DNA from 2 places in the Streptomyces albiaxialis genome. Region 2 is predicted to be linked to the other one. Evidence: riboswitches for the same ligand, from Rfam matches in the RefSeq annotation. Region 2 holds a riboswitch; the other holds the start of a gene.
What was found. A riboswitch is a leader RNA that binds a small molecule or an ion and turns the genes downstream of it on or off. The one in region 2 is predicted to bind S-adenosylmethionine.
Positions count from the first base shown of each region.

Region 1: it holds a riboswitch for S-adenosylmethionine, as region 2 does, so the genes downstream of both, thrC (threonine synthase) here and ABD343_RS17735 (aminotransferase class V-fold PLP-dependent enzyme) in region 2, are expected to answer to the same signal.

Region 1 is NZ_BAAAPE010000001.1:556,700-566,028, reverse strand. Features, by position in the region: gene ABD343_RS02590 (ROK family protein) at 1-195, opposite strand, end outside; gene ABD343_RS02585 (extracellular solute-binding protein) at 474-1,751, shown strand; gene ABD343_RS02580 (DUF3263 domain-containing protein) at 1,771-2,013, shown strand; gene ABD343_RS02575 (GlxA family transcriptional regulator) at 1,964-2,995, opposite strand; gene ABD343_RS02570 (YbfB/YjiJ family MFS transporter) at 3,093-4,295, shown strand; gene otsB (trehalose-phosphatase) at 4,388-5,236, shown strand; gene ABD343_RS02560 (alpha,alpha-trehalose-phosphate synthase (UDP-forming)) at 5,225-6,685, opposite strand; gene ABD343_RS02555 (glucosyl-3-phosphoglycerate synthase) at 6,715-7,659, opposite strand; SAM riboswitch class I at 7,815-7,957, shown strand; gene thrC (threonine synthase) at 7,975-9,282, shown strand; gene ABD343_RS02545 (MoaD/ThiS family protein) at 9,327-9,329, shown strand, end outside.
Region 2 is NZ_BAAAPE010000008.1:338,971-348,299, reverse strand. Features, by position in the region: gene ABD343_RS17750 (ROK family protein) at 18-1,211, opposite strand; gene xylA (xylose isomerase) at 1,309-2,484, shown strand; gene xylB (xylulokinase) at 2,481-3,887, shown strand; SAM riboswitch class IV at 3,986-4,104, shown strand; gene ABD343_RS17735 (aminotransferase class V-fold PLP-dependent enzyme) at 4,234-5,637, shown strand; gene ABD343_RS17730 (glycerate kinase family protein) at 5,839-7,059, opposite strand; gene ABD343_RS17725 (SLC13 family permease) at 7,082-8,500, opposite strand; gene ABD343_RS17720 (response regulator transcription factor) at 8,778-9,329, opposite strand, start outside.

The sequences.
Region 1 (9,329 bases), on a different contig from region 2:
CTCGGCCGCGAAGGCGAGGACGCCCTCGACCACCGCCTCCGGGCCGCGCTCGCGTTCGGTGGGGCGGCGCGCCTCGTGTAGCAACTCGTTGTCCGCGCCGATCAGGGCGGCCTTCATTCCGGTGCCGCCCACGTCCAGGGCGACCACGTACGGGACAGCGGCGTACGGGACGGCGGCGTAGTCAGAGGTACTCACACGTAGCAGTGTCCCGCGAGAGGACAGAATAGGTCTAGTCCACTTCAGGGGATCTTTCCCGCGGTGTGCCCGTGTGCGGGGGAGGAATGACGGATTCCGTGGCGATGCGCACACTGGTGTAGACCTATGAGGGCACACAAGAGAGACTCGGCGCGCGACACCGCGCAACAGTGCGCAAGTGAACGTACATCGAACATTTACGGGCGCTCAGCACGATCAGCACGACCCGTGGCAGGGAGACACCAGGCCACGGCAGGGGTTTGAGGGGTATCGGAATGATGGAACGACGGCGATTCCTGAGCCTGGCCGCCGCCACGGGCGCGGCCGGTGCCGTCGGGATGACGGCGGCAGGATGCGACTCAGGTCCCGGCTCCGACGAGGTGACCCTCAAGCTCGTCGCCGCCGACTACGGGGACTCCGGGGAGAACAGCTCCGAGAAGTACTGGAAGGACCTCGCGGCGTCCTTCACCGAGAAGCACCCCGGCGTCCGCGTCGACGTCGCCGTCCATAGCTGGTCGGAGGTGGACCGGAAGGTCGCCGAGATGGTCAAGGCGGGCGAGGCGCCGGACCTCGCCCAGATCGGCGCGTACGCCGACTACGCGGCGGAGGGCAAGCTCTACAAGGCCAACGAGCTGCTCTCGATCCCCGTCCAGGCCGACTTCCTCACCGGCCTCGCCGAGGCGGGCGAGGTGCGGCGCGTCCAGTACGGGCTGCCGTTCGTCTCCAGCACCCGGCTGCTCTTCTACAACAAGGACCTCTTCGCGAAGGCCGGGCTCGACCCCGACGACCCGCCGCAGAGCTGGAAGGCCCTCAAGGCCGCCGCGCGGAAGCTCAAGGACGCGGGCGTGAAGTACCCGTACGGGCTGCCGCTCGGGCGCGAGGAGGCACCGGCCGAGACGCTGATCTGGATGCTCGGCGGGGGCGGCGGCTACACCGACACCGTCGGCAACTACACGATCAACTCCGCGGCGAACATCGACACCTTCGCCTGGATCCGCGACAACCTGGTCAAGCCCGGCCTCACCGGCGGCAAGCCAGGACGCATCGACCGGCAGACCCTCTTCGACGCCTTCAGCGAGGGCGACGTCGGCATGCTCAACGGCCACCCCACGCTGATGCAGCAGGCCGACCGCGGCAAGATCTCGTACGGCACCGGCCGTATCCCCGGCAAGGGCGGACCCTCCGAGGCCACGCTCGGCGTCGCCGACTGGATGATGGCCTTCAAGCAGAACGGCCACCGGCTGGAGTGCCGCAAGTTCCTCGACTACGTCTACCGCGAGAAGAACCACTACGCCTTCGCCGACCGCTACGACCTGATGCCGGTCACCACCTCGGCCACCGAGCGGATGCGGGGCGACCGCAGGCACAAGGAGCTGTGGCGCTTCCTGGACCAGCTCCCGGACGCCGAGTTCTACCCCGCGGGCAAGGTCTCCTGGGCCGGGACCAGCGCCGACATCAAGAAGAACATCGGCAAGGCCGTCGAGCCCGGCGGCGACCCCGCCGCCGTCCTCGGGGCCATCCAGCGCTCCGCGGAGTCGGAGGAGCGCTCGGAGTAGGCCCGGTACGTTGGAGAGCATGAGCGAGCAGGGGCAGGGGCTGTCCGACCAGGACGAGGCGATACTCGCGCTGGAACGGGTGGGCTGGTCCGCGCCCGGCACCAAGGAGCGGGCCATACGGGAACGGCTGGGTATCTCGCCGACGAGGTATTACCAGCTCCTCAACGCCCTCCTCGACGACCCCCGCGCCCTCGCCCACGACCCGGTCACCGTCAACCGCCTGCGCCGCCGCCGCCAGGAACGCCGGGACCGGACGCGCTAGGCCCGGACGCGGCAGACCTCGCCCGGGCCTCGGGGGCGCGGAACGTACGGCGGTAGGCCGCCGGGGTGGTGCCCAGCTCCCGGCGGAAGTGCTGGCGCAGCCCGTCGGCCGTGCCCAGACCGCTGCGCGCCGCCACCGACTCCACGGGCAGCTCGGTGGACTCCAGCAGCTCGCGGGCGCGCGCGAGGCGCTGCCGGTTGAGCCACTTCAGCGGAGTCGTGCCCGTCTCCCCCGCGAAGTGACGGCCGAAGGAACGGGTGCTCATGCCCGCCCGCGCCGCCAGGTCCCCGATCGCGAGCGGCTCGTGCAGCCGCGCCAGCGCCCAGTCGAGGACGGGCGCCAGCGCGTCCTCGGACCGGACGGGAACCGGCGGCGCCGGCACGTACTGCGCCTGGTCGCCCTCCCGGTGCGGGGCCACCACCAGGCGGCGGGCCACCTCGGCGGCAGCGGCGGCGCCGAAGTCGCGCCGGACGAGGTGCAGGCACAGGTCGATCGCGGCGGCGGTGCCCGCGCTGGTGAGGACCTGGCCGTCGTCGACGTAGAGGGAGTGTTCGTCGACCCGGACCGAGGGGAACCGGCGACGCAGCTCGTCCGCGTACATCCAGTGCGTCGCCGCCGTACGCCCGTCCAGCAGACCCGCCTCCGCCAGGACGAACGCCCCCGAGCACAGGGAGGCGATCCGCGCGCCCCGCGCGTACGCCGCGCGCAGGGCCTCCAGCAGCTCGGGCCGCGAGACGTGGTCGCCCATGACGCAGGCCGGGACCACGACCAGGTCCGCCTCGGCGACCGCCTCCAGCCCGCGCTCCGTCTCCAGCCGGAGGCCCCGCGCGAGGTGGCCGCCGCCGTCCGGGGCCGTGCCGCAGAGCGTGAGCGCGTAACGCGGCTCCTCGAAGACGGCGCAGGGGACGGCCAGTTCGAAGAGGGCCGTGTGCTCCAGGACGGGGACGGTGACGCGGACACGGTCCGGGGGCGCGGGGCTCATGGCGGGGCTGCTCATGGCGGGGCTCATGGCGTAAATCTACGGGGCCCTGTCTTTTACGCCAATGGTGCGCGGGGCGCCCCGCGCACAGGGTGGGCCCATGCGACGTACGAGGACGTTCCAGCTCACCGGCGCCGGGATGGCCGCCATCGGGGTCTCCTTCGGCTTCGCCCGCTACGGCTACGGGCTCTTCCTCCCCGAGTTCCGCGCCGACTTCGGGCTGTCCGTCACGGACGTAGGGCTGATCGGCAGCGCGAGCTACGCCGGTTACCTCGCCGCGCTGCTCGTGGTCGGCGCCCTCGTCGCCCGGCTCGGCCCCCGGCCGCTGGTGGTGACCGGCGGCCTGTGCGCGGCGACGGGCAGCCTGGTCGTCGCGTCGGCGGACAGCACGGCCTGGCTGGTCGGCGGGCTGGTGCTGGCCGGGAGCAGCCCCGGCTGGGCCTGGGCGCCGTACTCGGACGCCGTCGACCGGCTGGTGCCGCGTGCGCGTCAGCAGGCCGTGGCGGGCGCCATCGCCACCGGTACGGCGTGCGCCGTCGCCGTCTCCGGCCCGCTCGCGCTGATCGGGCACGGCACGGGCTGGCGGCCGGTGTGGACGCTCTTCGGGGCGGCGGCCCTGGCCGCCACGCTCTGGAACGCCCGCGTCCTGCCGAGCGGTCCGCACGGCGCCGCGCGGACCGCCCCCGTCCGCTCATGGCCGGGCCCGCGCTGGTTCCTGCGGCCCGGCGCCGTGCCGGTGCATCTGACGGCGGTGCTGTACGGGCTCGTCGGGGCCGTCTACTGGGCGTTCGCGGTGGAGGCGGTGGAGGCGAGCGCCGGGGGGAGCGTGGCCGCCGTCCCGGTGTTCTGGACGGCGATGGGGCTCGCGGGGGTCGCGGGCGTGCTGACGGGTGGCGCCATCGGGCGGTTCGGGCTGCGCCGCGTGCACACCGTGTTGTTCGCGGGGATGGCCGTGGCGACCGCGCTGCTGGCGGCAGCGCCGGGCTCGCCGCCCGCGCTGCTCCTCTCCGCGGTGCTGTACGGGCCGTGCTTCATGGCGGGCTCCGGCCTGCTGGCGGTATGGAGCCACCGTGTCTTTCCCGACCAGCCCTCGACGGGCTTCAGCGCCACGGTCTTCTTCCTCGGCCTGGGCACGCTGGCGGGGCCCGCCGTGCTCGGGCTCGCCGCCGACACGTACGGCCTGCGCCTCGCCCTCGCCGTGACGGCGGCTCTGGGCACCCTCTCCCTGGCGGTACGCCCCCGAACCGAGCGCTCCACCCGGGAGAGAGAAGCCGAGGTGTGCCCCGTCGGACGTGCCCCGTGAGGGGCGCGGGGAACTGCGCGAGCGGGGCACGGCCGCAGACCGCCCGAGCTCAGGGGCCTGCCCCTTCACGGTCGTCCCTCTAGGCTTCAGGCATGCCATTCGCTGAGCCTCTGACGGGTGCCGGGAGAGAAGGGCTGGACGCGTTGCTCCGCGTCCCCGAACACGCGGTGCTCGCGCTCGACTTCGACGGGACGCTGGCGCCCATCGTGCCGGACCCGGCGAAGGCGCGGGCCCACCCGGGGGCCGTGCCCGCGCTCGCGCGGCTCGCGCCGCGGCTGCGGGCCGTCGCCGTGATCACCGGGCGCCCCGCCGAGGAGGCCGTCGCGTACGGCGGGTTCGCCGCCGTCGAGGGGCTCGGACACCTCACCGTGCTCGGCGCGTACGGCGCCGAGCGCTGGGACGCCGCCACCGGCGAGGTGCACGCCGCGCCCCCGCCGCCCGGCGTCGCGGCCGTACGGGCCGGACTCCCGCCGCTCCTCGCGGAGCTGGGCGCGCCCGAGGGCACCTGGACCGAGGACAAGGGCCGGGCCCTCGCCGTCCACACCCGGCGCACGGCCGACCCCGACGGCGCCCTCGCCCTCCTCCGCGAGCCCCTCGCCGCGCTCGCCGCCCGCCACGGGCTGATCGTCGAGCCCGGCCGCATGGTGCTCGAACTCCGCCCGCCGGGCGCCGACAAGGGCGCCGCGCTCAGGGAGTTCGTACGGGAGAAGACGGCGCGGGCCGTCGCGTACGCGGGCGACGACCTGGGCGACCTGGCCGCCTACGGGGCGGTCGAGGAGCTGCGGGGCGAGGGCGTGCCCGGCCTGCTGGTGTGCAGCTCGGCCACCGGCACGGGCGAGTCGGTGCCCGAACTGGCCGCCCGGGCGGATGTGCTGGTGCCGGGCCCCGAGGGCGTCGTCGCCTTCCTGGAGGAGCTGGCGGAGGAGCTGTCAGGCGCGTAGCGCGTCGAGCTGGTCCAGGAACCACTGGGCGGGCGGCAGCGCGGTGGCCGCCGTCGCGAGCCGCTTCGTGCGCTCGGCGCGCGCGGACCGCTCCAGCGTGAGCCCCGCGTGCAGCGCCTCGGCCGTGCCCCGCACGTCGTACGGGTTGACCTCGAACGCGTCCTCGCGCAGCTCCTCGTACGCGCCCGCCTCGCGCGAGAGGACCAGGGCGCAGCCCTCGTCGGAGACGACGGGGACCTCCTTCGCGACGAGGTTCATCCCGTCGCGGATCGGATTGACCAGCGCGACGTCCGCGAGGCGGTACGCCGCGAGGGAGCGCGCGAAGTCGTCCTCGACGTGCAGGAGGACGGGCGTCCAGCCCGGGACGCCGAACTCCTCGTTGATCCCCTCCGCGACGCGCGCGACCTCCTCCGTGTAGGCGCGGTAGACCCTCAGGTCCTGGCGCGAGGGGTAGGCGAACGCGAGGTGCACGACGCGCTCGCGCCACTCGGGCCGGTCGGCGAGCAGCCGCCGGTACGCGTGCAGGCCGCGCACGATGTTCTTCGACAGCTCGGTGCGGTCCACCCGGACGACCGTCCTGCGGGCCGCTCCGTCCGGGCCGTGCCCGATCTGCTCGCGCAACTGCTCCATCCGCCCGGCCACGTCCGCGCGGTGCGCGCGCTCGCGCAGGAAGTCCGCGTCGGCCCCGAGCCCGTGCACGCCGATCGCGGTCGTACCTTCCTCGTGGATCACGCGGAAGGGCTCCCGCCGCACCTCCGCGCCCAGCACCCGCGCGCAGCAGTCCGCGAACGCCTCCGCCCAGCGCAGGGTCAGGAACGCCGCCCGGTCGGCGCCGAGGATCCCGCGCAGCACCTCCCCGGCCACGTCGTCGGGCAGCATCCTGTAGTAGTCCGGCGGCGCCCAGGGCGTGTGCGAGAAGTGGCCGATGCGCAGGTCGGGCCGCCGCTCGCGGAGCAGCCGGGGGACGAGCGTGAGGTGGTAGTCCTGCACCAGCACCGCCGCGCCGTGCCCCGCCTCCTCGGCGAGCGCGTCGGCGAACGCGGTGTTGTACGCCTCGTAGTCCGCCCACTCCCGGGCGAACTCCGCGTCGAAGGAGGGCTCCAGCGGCGTCTCGTACAGCATGTGGTGGACGAACCACAGCACCGAGTTGGCCACCCCGTGGTACGCGGCCTCGAAGACCTCGGGTGCGATGTCCAGCATCCGTACGGCCTGGCCGCCCGTGTCCTCGGGGGTCAGCCGCTGCCCGGCCCGCCGGGCCGCCTCCCGGTCGCCCTCGCCGAGCGCCGCGCAGACCCATACGGCCCCCGCGCCGGGCCCGATCGCCGAGAGACCGGAGACGAGTCCGCCGCCGCCGCGCCGGGGGGTGAGCCCGCCGTCGGCCCCGAGGGCATACGCGACGGGGCCCCGGTTGGACGCCACAAGTACCTGGGAAGATGCGCCAGCGGCCATGCGCGGAGCTTAGCCGTCGGCCCTCGCGCTCAAACGTATGTGCCGCGCGGCGCGTACTCCGGAACGGTGCGCATCGGCGGGCGCTCCTCGGTCACCAGGACGTGGTCCCTCGGCACGAACGCGCCGGAGGCGTCCCGGTCGAACTGGATGAGCGGGGTCAGGCCCCGGCCGCTGCCCCGGGGCAGCCGCCGCTCCGCCGTCGCGTAGATCGCCGCGGCCATGCGGCCCAGGGCCTGGCCGTCCTGGTGGCGGTGGTGGCGCACGCCGACGTCGACCTGGGCGAGCGCGTCGAGGCCCGCGGTCTCCAGCGCGTCGATGAGCAGGGCCAGCTCCACCCCGTACCCCACGGGGAAGGGCAGGCGCTCCAGCAGCGAGCGCCGCGCCGCGTACTCCCCGCCCAGCGGCTGGACGACGCCGGCCAGGCGCGGCCAGTGCAGGTTCAGCAGCGGGCGGGCCACCAGCTCCGTCACCCGGCCCCCGCCCGCCGGGAGACCGTCCAGCGGGCGGTCGTACATGGCCTTCACGAACGCGACGTCCGGGTCGGTGAGCAGCGGGCCGACGATGCCGGAGACGAAGGACGCGGAGAACTCGCGCAGGTCGGCGTCGACGAAGCAGACGACGTCGCCGTGCGTGGCCAGCAGCGAGCGCCACAGGACCTCGCCCTTGCCGGGGCTGGGCGGCAGCCGGGGCAGCACCTCGTCGCGGTGGATCACCTTGGCGCCCGCCGCCGCGGCGACCTCGGCGGTACGGTCGGTCGAGCCGGAGTCCATCACCACCAGCTCGTCGACGAGCGCGGACAGGTCGCGGCGGATGACGGAGACGATGCGGCCGACCGTCTCCTCCTCGTCCAGCGCGGGCAGGACCACGCTGACCGTGGTGCCGGTGCGGCGCTTGGCGGCGAGGAGCTGGTCGAGCGGCCGGTCGGCGGCGTTCCAAGAGCGGCGCCGCAGCCAGTGGCCCACTTCGTCGAGCACGGGCGCGCCTTCCTGTGATCCATCTCGCGGTTCGGACGACTATCTCAAGTGTCAGAGGTGTCGGTTACAGTCTTGAACAACGCGCGTGAACCTCGCATGCCGGGGTTCGCACGTGAGATGTGACAAATGCCTGGCCTGCGGGCCAGCGCCATAGCAGCTCATCCAGAGGGGCAGAGGGAACGGCCCGTTGAAGCCCCGGCAACCATCCCGCGAGCCACGCCATTCGTCCGGCGAGGCCCCGCGTGGGGACGGTGCCAATTCCGGCCCGTGACGAGATCCGCCACGGGGAAGATGAGGAGAAAGGGCCTCGCCTCCATGGCTGTGCAAGCAGTGGAAAGCACCACCGGCACCTCCGCCGCCACCACCTCCGCGTACGATCTCGGTCCCGCCGTCGCGCTCTCCTGCCGTGAGTGCGGCACCCGCACCCCGCTCGGCCCCAGCTTCGTGTGCCTGGAGTGTTTCGGGCCGCTGGAGGTGGCCTACGAGCTGCCGGGCGGCGACCCCGAGGCGCTCCGCGCCCGTATCGCGGCGGGCCCGGCGAACATGTGGCGGTACGCCCCGCTGCTCCCCGTCCCCTCCGACGTGGCGGCGAAGCCGAACCTGAACCCGGGCCTCACCCCGCTCGTCCAGGCCGACCGCCTCGCGGCCGAGCTGGGCGTCACCGGCGGGCTGTACGTGAAGGACGACTCCGGCAATCCGACGCACTCCTTCAAGGACCGCCCGGTCGCCATCGCGCTGGAGGCCGCCCGCGCCTTCGGCTTCACCACGCTCTCCTGCTCCTCCACCGGCAATCTGGCCGGTGCCGTCGGCGCCGCCGCGGCCCGCGCGGGCCTGCGCTCCTGCGTCTTCATCCCGGACGGCCTGGAGCAGTCCAAGGTCGTCATGGCCGCGGTCTACGGGGGCGAGCTGGTCGCCATCGACGGCACCTACGACGACGTGAACCGCTTCTGCTCCGAGCTGATCGGCGACCCGCTCGGCGAGGGCTGGGGCTTCACCAACGTCAATCTGCGTCCGTTCTACGCGGAGGGGTCCAAGACCCTGGCGTACGAGATCTGCGAGCAGCTCGGCTGGGAGCTGCCCGACCAGATCGTGATCCCGGTCGCCTCGGGCTGCCAGCTCGTGAAGATCGACAAGGGGCTGCGCGAGCTGGTGAGGCTGGGCCTGGTCGAGGACAAGCCGTTCCAGATCTTCGCCGCGCAGGCCGAGGGCTGCTCGCCGGTCTCGCGCGCGTACAAGGACGGGACCGACGCGGTCCGCCCCGTCAAGAAGCCGGACACCATCGCCAAGTCCCTCGCCATCGGCGACCCGGCGGACGGGCCGTACGTCATCGACATCTGCCGCCGCACCGGCGGCGCGGTGGACGATGTGAACGACGAGCAGATCGTCGACGCGATGAAGCTGCTGGCCCGCACCGAGGGCGTCTTCGCGGAGACCGCGGGCGGGGTCACGCTGGGCGTCACCCGCAAGCTGATCGAGTCCGGCGCGATCGACCCCTCGCTCACCACGGTCGTGCTGAACACGGGCGACGGGCTCAAGACGCTGGACGCCGTGGCGCCGACCTCGCGGCCCACGGCCGTCATCCGCCCCAGCCTCGACGCGTTCCGCGACGCCGGGCTCGCCTGAGCGCCCGAGCGTCCGGGCCCCGCCCCCAGAGAGGAAGAAGAAGCATG
Region 2 (9,329 bases):
CCGCCTCGCGGGGGCGCTCACGCCTCCGTGGCCGCCCGGTCCCGGCGTCCCGTCACGTACGCCTCCGGGTCCGCCAGCGTCGCCCGCGTCGCGGACTGGGCCGCGCCCCGGGCGGGGGCCTCGCGGCCGAGGGTTCCGGCGAGCACGGGGACGGGGGACCAGCGCGCGGTGAGGACGCGGGCGGCCAGCTCGTCCTCCAGCGGCGGGCGCAGCCAGGGCTCCAGCAGGGCGTAGTCCCCGCCCAGCACGACGGCGGGCACGCCCACCGCGTTGACGACCGAGGCCAGGGCCGTTCCCAGCAGGCGGCCCGAGGTCCGTACGGCGCCGACGGCGCGCGCGTCGTCCGCCTCCAGGCGCGGGACCAGCTCACCGGCCCCGGCACCCGCCGCCCGCTGCACGGCCTCGCGGCCCGCGACCGTCTCCAGGCAGCCGCGCGCCCCGCAGCGGCAGCGGGCCCCCGCGTCCGTCGGGTCGACGCAGACGTGCCCGATCTCGCCCGCGAAGCCGTGGCTGCCGGGGAAGAGCGCGCCGTCGACGACCAGGCCCGCGCCGACGCCGATCTCGCCCGAGACGTACAGGAAGTCCCGCAGCCCCGGGTGGCCGCCGGTCCACAGCTCGGCGCAGGCCGCGAGGTCCGCCTCGTTCGCGGCGGAGACGGGGAGCCCGTCGAGGGAGTCGGGCAGGGGGACGTCGCGCCAGCCGAGGTTGGGCGCCGCGCGGACGACGCCCGTCGCCGCCTCGACCAGGCCCGGCACGGCCAGGGCCACCCCGCTGACCGGGATCCCGTCGGCCGCCGCGCGGCCCAGCTCCGTACGGGCCGCCCCGCACGCCCGGTCGAGCACCCGCGCCGGATCCTCGCCCCGGTGGTCGCCGGGCAGCGTGCGGTACGTACGGACGCGGCCCGCGAGGTCCACCAGGCAGAGGGCCAGATGGTCCACGCCGATCTCGACGCCCAGGCCGTGCGGCCCGGTGGGGGAGAGGGAGAGCGCCGTCGCGGGGCGGCCCCGGCCGGAGGGGCGCGGCTGCGGCCCCGTCTCGGCGAGGACGTCGGCCGACAGCAGCCGCTCGACCAGCATCGAGACGGTCGTCTTGGTGAGCCCCGTGCGCTCGGCGATGCCCGCGCGCGAGATGCCGGGGGAGGCGGCGACGGTCTCCAGGACCAGCGCGGAGTTGTGCCGCCGGATGTCGTTCTGGCCTACGGGCGAGGACATTTGACGTTGCGCCTCCGTTGACGTGCCGCGCTCACCGATGTTTTAGTCCAGCCATCAAACTAATACCTTGACGCCTCGACGAGCGAAGGGTGTGCGCATGTCGTTCGAACCCAGCACGGCGGACCGGTTCAGCTTCGGACTGTGGACGGTCGGATGGCGCGCCGTCGATCCCTTCGGCGAGGCCACCCGCCCGCCGCTCGACCCGGCCGAGGCCGTGCACCGGCTGGCGGAACTCGGCGCGTGGGGCGTGACGTTCCACGACGACGACCTCATCCCCTTCGGCGCCGACGACACCGAGCGGGAGCGCCGGATCGCGCGCTTCCGCGAGGCCCTCGACGCGACCGGGATGGTCGTCCCGATGGCGACCACCAACCTCTTCACCCACCCCGTCTTCAAGGGCGGCGCCCTCACCAGCAACGACCGCGACATCCGCCGCTTCGCCCTGCGCAAGGTCATGCGGAACATGGACCTGGCCGCCGAACTCGGCGCCCGTACGTATGTGCTGTGGGGCGGCCGCGAGGGCTCGGAGACCGACGCGGGCATCGACGTACGGGCGGCCCTGGACCGGTACGCGGAGGGCATCGACACCCTCGCCCAGTACACCCTCGACCAGGGCTACGACCTGCGGCTCGCCCTCGAACCCAAGCCGAACGAGCCGCGCGGCGACATCCTGCTCCCCACCATCGGCCACGCCCTCGCCTTCATCTCCCGCCTCCAGCACCACGAGCGCGTCGGCGTGAACCCCGAGGTCGGCCACGAGCAGATGGCCGGGCTCAACTACGTGCACGGCATCGGCCAGGCCCTCTGGTCCGGCAAGCTCTTCCACCTCGACCTCAACGGCCAGCGCGGCCCCCGCTACGACCAGGACCTCGTCTTCGGCCACGGCGACCTGCTCTCCGCCTTCTTCACCGTCGACCTGCTGGAGCACGGCGGCTACGACGGCTCCCGGCACTTCGACTACAAGCCGCTGCGCACCGAGGACGCCGACGGCGTCTGGGCCTCGGCCGCCGCCAACATGCGCAGCTATCTGATCCTCCGCGAGCGCGCCCGCGCCTTCCGCGCCGACCCCGAGGTGCGCGAGGCCCTGAGCGCGGCCCGCGTCGGCGAGCTGTCCGTCCCCACCCTCGACCCGGGCGAGACGCCCGCCCAATTGGCCGCCGACAAGACCGCGTTCGAGGACTTCGACCCCGAAGCGGCTGCCGAGCGCGGCGGTGGTTTCGTACGCTTGTCCCAGCTCGCCCTCGACCACCTCACCGGAGCACGCGCACAGTGACACGGCACCTCGTCGCGGGGATCGACTCCTCGACCCAGTCATGCAAGATCGTCGTCCGCGACGCCGCCGACGGCAGCCTCGTACGGGAGGGCAAGGCGCCCCACCCCGACGGCACCGAGGTCGATCCGCACGCCTGGCTGCGGGCGCTGCGCGCCGCCGCGGCCGGGGCCGGCGGGCTCGCCGACGTCGAGGCCGTGTCCGTCGCCGGGCAGCAGCACGGCATGGTCTGCCTGGACGAGGACGGCGAGGTCGTGCGTCCTGCGCTGCTCTGGAACGACAACCGCTCGGCGGACGCCGCCCGTTCGCTCGTCGCCGAGCTGGGCGAGGAGGCGTGGGCGGAGGCCGTCGGCAGCCTGCCCGTGGCCTCGTTCACCGTCTCCAAGCTGCGCTGGCTCGCCGAGCACGAGCCGAAGGAGGCGGCGCGCACGGCCGCCGTCGCACTGCCGCACGACTGGCTGACCTGGCAGCTCGCGGGAGCGGACGGGTTTGAGGCGCTCACCACCGACCGCAGCGACGCCAGCGGCACCGGCTACTGGTCGCCCGCCGAGGGCGGCTACCGCCGCGACCTGCTCACCCGCGCCCTCGGCCACGACGCCGCGCTGCCCCGCGTCGTCGGCCCCCGCGAGACCGCCGCCCGGCTGCCGGGCACCGGCGCGGCGCTGGCCCCGGGCGCCGGGGACAACGCCGCCGCCGCGCTCGGCGTCGGCGCCCGTACGGGCGATGTGGTGGTCTCCATCGGCACCTCCGGCACGGTCTTCGCCGTCACCGGCCGCCCCACCGCCGACCCGAGCGGCACCGTCGCCGGGTTCGCGGACGCCGCGGGCGGCTTCCTGCCGCTGGTGTGCACGCTCAACGCCGCACGGGTCCTGGAGGCCACCGCGCGGCTCCTCGGCGTCGGCCTGGAGGAGCTGTCCGAGCTGGCGCTCTCCGCCCCGGCGGGCGCCGACGGGCTCGTGGTCGTCCCGTACCTGGAGGGTGAACGCACCCCCGCGCGCCCCGACGCCACCGGCGCCGTCCACGGCCTCACGCTCGCCACCTCGGGCCCCGCCCACCTCGCCCGGGCGGCCGTCGAGGGCCTGCTGTGCGGGCTCGCCGACGGGCTCGACGCGATGGTCGCGCTCGGCGTGGAGTGCCGCCGCGTGGTGCTCGTCGGCGGCGGCGCGCGCAGCGAGGCCGTACGCCGGATCGCGCCCGGCGTCCTCGGCCGCCCCGTCGTCGTCCCGCCCCCGGGCGAGTACGTCGCGGACGGCGCGGCCCGCCAGGCGGCCTGGATCCTCGACGGCGGAGAGACCCCGCCCGACTGGTCCGCGACCACGGGCGCCACGCGCTACGAGGCGGACCCGACGCCCCACGTCCGCGACCGGTACGCGGAGGCACGGGAGCTGGTGCTGAGCGCCCTGTAGGGGGCGCGGTGCGGAGAAGCGGGGCGTGCGCCGTATGGGGTCCGCTATGTGGACGCCCCCTGCACTCCGCCAGGAGCCATGTGCCATACTCCTGGCCAGGTCACGAGCGACAGCGATCAAGGCCCCGGCCCGCTGTCCGGCAACCCTCCGTCCGTGGCGGGGTGCCCCGGGTGATGACCAGGCCGTAGGACAGCAAGGTCCGCGGCAAGCGCGGATCCCTCGCGCCAGGGGTCCTGGTCTATCGAGGGAGTTCCCCGTGAGCAAGCGAATGCGATAGGGCCGCAGGCCCCTTCTCCGTCACGTCGTCACGTCGTCACGCCTTTCTCTCACCACGCGGAGTTCCGTCATGCCGTTCGCCACCCCTTTTGCCGCCGTTTCCGTTGATTCCTCCACGAATGCGTCCGCCGAGTCCTGTACGCCGGTCCTGCCCGTCCTCGGCCGCGACGTCACCGTCCCGCTCGTGACCGGCGGCGAGGTCACCTACGCCGCGCTCGACCACGCCGCCAGCGCGCCCGCGCTCCAGCGGGTCTGGGACGACGTCGCCGCGTACGCGCCGTACTACGGCAGCGTCCACCGGGGCGCCGGGTACCTCTCCCAGCTCTCCACCGACCTGTTCGAGCAGAGCAGGCGGGCCGTCGCCGAGTTCCTGGGGTGCCGGGAGGACGACGAGGTCGTCTTCACCCGGGCCACGACGGACTCCCTCAACCTCCTCGCCTCCGCCCTGCCCGCCGGGACCCGGGTGTTCGTGTTCGAGACCGAGCACCACGCCTCGCTGCTGCCGTGGCGCGGCCACGACGTGACGTACCTCGACGCGCCCCGCTCGCCCGAACAGGCCGTCGCCACGCTGGAGGAGGCCCTGCACGCGGCGCCCGCCGGGCCCAAGCTCGTGTGCGTGACCGGCGCGTCCAACGTCACCGGCGAGATCTGGCCCGTCCGCGAACTGACCGCCGCCGCGCACCGGCACGGCGCCCGCCTCGTCCTCGACGCCGCGCAGCTCGCCCCGCACCGCCCGGTGGACGTGAGCGAACTCGACGTGGACTGGGTCGCCTTCTCCGGTCACAAGCTGTACGCGCCGTTCGGCGCCGGGGTCCTCGCCGGGCGCGCCGACTGGCTGCGTGCCGCCGAGCCGTACCTCGCGGGCGGCGGCGCCAGCCGTACGGTCGCGCGGCGCGAGGACGGCGGCGTCGACGTCGAGTGGCACACGAACGCGGCGCGGCACGAGGCCGGTTCGCCGAACGTCATCGGCGCGTACGCCATCGCCTCCGCGTGCGGGGCCCTGCGGGCGGCGGGCTTCGAACGTCTCGTGGCCCGCGAGGAGGAGCTGCTGGCGCGGCTGCGCGCCGGGCTCGCCGAGGTCCCCGAGGTCACGGTCCTCTCCCTGTTCGGGGACGACGCCGACCGGGTCGGCGTGCTCTCCTTCGTCGTCGAGGGCTGGAACAGCTCGCACTTCGCCGCCGCGCTCTCCGCCGAGCACGGTATCGGTGTACGGGACGGCCTCTTCTGCGCTCACCCGTTGCTGCGCACGCTGCTGGGGGCGGAGTCGGGCGCCGCCGGCGAGTGCGGGGCGCCGGACGCCGCCGCGGGGGCCGTGTCCCTCAACGCGATCCGCGTGAGCTTCGGCGTCGGCACGCCGGACGAGCATGTCTCCCGCTTTGTCTCGGCGGTACGGGAATTGGTGCGGAACGGTGCGAAGTGGTCCTACCGGACCGAGGCCGGGCGTTGCGTTCCGGCTCCGGCTGCCGCGGAGTAGGCCCTGCGCCTTCGCCGCCGCTGCCGAGTGCGGACGACCGCATGTGCGGAGCAGAGCTTGCCCCTCTGCCGCCGTCGCCGAGTGCCGGCGAGCTTGTGGCTCGGCGCGCAGTTCCCCGCGCCCCTGACGGGGCACTTCCGCGAGGGCGCTCCGAAGGTGCCGCTAAGGGGCGCGCGCTCGGCAGCGGTGGATTCGGGGCAGTCACGGGGTCCGGACTCCAGGGACGGCGGCCAACATGGGCGCGGGGCGCATGCGCGTGCCCAGCAGGACCATGCGTACCGCATGTTCGGCGGCGTCCGTGAGGTACTCGCGGGCATGCAGCAGCGCCTCGGCCAGCCCGACCGGCGCGGGGAGGATCGAGCGGTAGGCGTCGACGCCGACGGCACGCACCTCCTCGGCGCCGACCCCCAGCGTGCCGGCGAGGGCCAGTACGGGCCGGTCGAAGGCCTTCGCGCGGCGGGCGACCTCCGAGGGGACCTTGCCCCGCACGGTCTGGCCGTCGAGCGCGCCCTCCGCCGTCACCACGAGGTCCGCGCGGCCCAGCCGCGCGTCCAGGTCGAGCCGGTCGAGCAGCACGTCGAAGCGCGGCAGCAGCCGCGCGCCCAGCGCCGCGAGGCCCGCGCCGAGCCCGCCGGAGGCGCCCGTGCCGGGCGCGGACCGGAGATCGGCGTCCGCGCCGAGGTCCCGTACGAGTACGTCCGCCCACCGCTCCAGCCCGTACGAGAGCTGCTCGACCTGCGCCGGGGTCGCCCCCTTCTGCGGGCCGAAGACCCGCGCCACGCCCCGTTCCCCGCACAGCACGTTGAACGGGTTGCAGGCCACGAGCAGTTCGGTGTCCTTGAGGCGGGGGTCGAGGCCGCTCACATCGACGCGGTCGAGGAGGGGCAGCGCGTGGCCGCCGCGCGGCAGTTCCGCGCCGTCGGCGTCGAGCAGGCGCGCGCCGAGCGCCTGGAGCGCGCCCGCGCCCCCGTCGGACGTACCGGAGTCCCCGCAGCCGACGAGGACGCGCCGCGCCCCCGCGTCGAGGGCGGCGCGGATCAGCTCGCCGACGCCGTACGTCGTCGTCAGCCCCGGGTCGCGGCGGTCCGGGGGGACGAGCGTGAGCCCGGCGACCGCGGCCATCTCCACGAGCGCCGTCGGCACGGCGGGCACCGTCGCGCCCAGCATCGCGAAGTGCGTGCGCACCGGATCGCCGACGGGCCCCGTGGCCGTACGGCGCAGCAGCGTGCCGTCCGTCGCGGAGGCCAGCGCCTCGGCCGTGCCCTCGCCGCCGTCGACGAGCGGGATCAGGTCGACGGAGGCGTCGGGCGCGGCGCGCCGTACGCCCTCGGCGATGGCCTCGGCGGCGTCGCGCGCGGAGAGCGACTCCTTGAAGCCGGAGGGCGCCACAGCGATGTGCAGGGGATTGCGGAGGGTGTTCATCTGTCAGCTCCCAAAGGGTCGTTCAGCGCACGGAGACGCCGAGCAGCGGCCACACCGCGACGGCGAAGAGCAGCACGAGCGCCGCGGTGAGCGGCGCGAGCACGGCGGAGAGACGCAGCAGGTCGCGCGGGGTGTAGGTGGGGGTGTCCGGCACGTCGGCGAAGAGCGCGACGGGCTTCGCGGAGGCGGGCAACGTGTGGCAGAACCCGGCGGCGGCGGTCGAGGCGAGCGCCGCCGAGACGGGGTTGACGCCCGCGCCCGCAGCGGCGGCCACCACCAGCGGTACGAGCACGCTGGAGCGCGCGGAGCGCGACTGGAGCAGCAGGTGCGCGCCCGTACTGACCAGGACGACGGCCGCGAGGAACGCCCACGGCGGTACGGCCGCGTCCCCCGGCAACCCGCTCACCAGCCACTTCGCCGCGCCTGAGGCGGACAGGGCCACGCCCATCGCCATCGTCGCGGCCATGAACAGCAGCAGCGACCACGGCACGGTCTTCAGCGCGTCCTTGAGCCCGACCGTGCCGAGCGCGGGGGAGGCTGCCACGACCGCGCCGATGAGCGCGACGAGCGCGGGCGAGACCCCGTGCAGCGGTTCGCTGCACCACAGCGCGACCACCGTGCACAGCAGCAGCGCGGCCCGCGCCTCCGGCTGCGACAGCGGCCCCGTGACCGTGGTCTCCGAGTGCCGCTGGATGTCCTCGGCCGTGATCCGCACGGGACCCCTGCGGTCCTCGCGCCGGGTCGTCGTCAGCAGCACGGCCTCCGCCGCCAGATGGGACGTCACGACCGCCAGCGGCAGCCCGAGCAGCAGCCACTGCGCGAAGCCGACGTGCTCGCCCGCCGACTCCCACAGCACGCTCACCGTGATCAGGTGCGCGCCCGCGCCGATGAGCGTGGCGACGGCGGAGAGCAGGATCACCGTCGGGAAGAGCAGCGCCAGCATCACGACGAGCCGCCTGCGGTCCCGCAGCACCCGCGCCAGCGCGAGGAATACGGGCAGCGCGAGCGCGGCCCGCCCGGACGTCGCCGGAATCGCGAACGCGGTGACGACGAGCGCCGCGGTCGTCAGATGCGTGAGCTGCCGTACGGAACGGGCGCCGCTCACCAGGAACGCGGCGGCCCGCGCAGCGAGCCCCGTGCGCGAGATCGCGGCGGCGAGCACGAACGCGCAGATCAGCAGCCACACGGTCTCGTCGCCCAGCGTCCCGAAGAGGGTCTCGGAGCTGATCACCCCGGTGGCCGCGAGGGCGAGGCCCGCGCCGAGCGCGATGTACGTGTCGTCGATCGGCGTCCCGATCCACGCGCAGGTCGCCACCGCGAACACGGCGAGCGTCACCCGGGCGTCGCCGCTCAGCCCTTCGAAGTTGCCGGGCACGGCGAGCGCGGCGCATGCGCTCAGCGCGACCACGAGGGGTAGGGCTTGCCGGAGACTCAATGTCATGCGAATGAGTCTTCGACGACCCGGTGAGCCCTGAATGAGCCCTCTATGAAGGAGGTTTCATCCGAGTACTGAGCAGGGGGCAGCCCCTGCCGGTGCTTCGCAGGCCGCGCCTGCGTTGTGGTCGCTCGCGCAGTTCCCCGCGCCCCTTAGCGGCACCTTCGGAGCGCCCTCGCGGGAGTGCCCCGTCAGGGGCGCGGGGAACTGCGCGACAAGCCACGGCGAGAGGAGCGGCCTGCGACGCACCGGTCGGGGCAGCCCCTGTTCAGGCAGCCGGAAGTCACGGCAGGCGGTAGCCCATGCCGCGTACCGTCTCCACGCACGCGGCGCCCAACTTCTTGCGCAGAGCGCGCACGTAGACGTCGACGATGTTCGACCCGGGGTCGAAGTCGTAGCCCCACACGTGGGAGAGGATCTGCTCGCGGGAGAGGACCTGCCCCGGATGCCGCAGGAACAGCTCCAGCAGGACGAACTCACGGGCCGTCAGATCGACCGTACGGTCGTCGGCGCGCGCCCGCCGCGTGCGGAGGTCCAAGGAGAGAGCGCCGCTCCGCAGCACGGTGACCTCGGGCGTACGCGCGGCGGTGCGCAGCCGCAACCGCACGCGGGCCAGCAGCTCCTCGAAGCGGAACGGCTTCGTCATCCAGTCGTCGGCGCCGCCTTCGAGCCCGGCGACGGTGTCCCGCACCGAGTCGCGGGCGGTCAGCACGATCACCGGCACCGTGATCCGCGCCTCGCGCAGCTCCCGCAGCACCGTGAAGCCGTCGCGCCCCGGCAGTCCGATGTCGAGGATCACGAGGTCGAAGCCGCCCGTGCAGGCGTAGTCGAACGC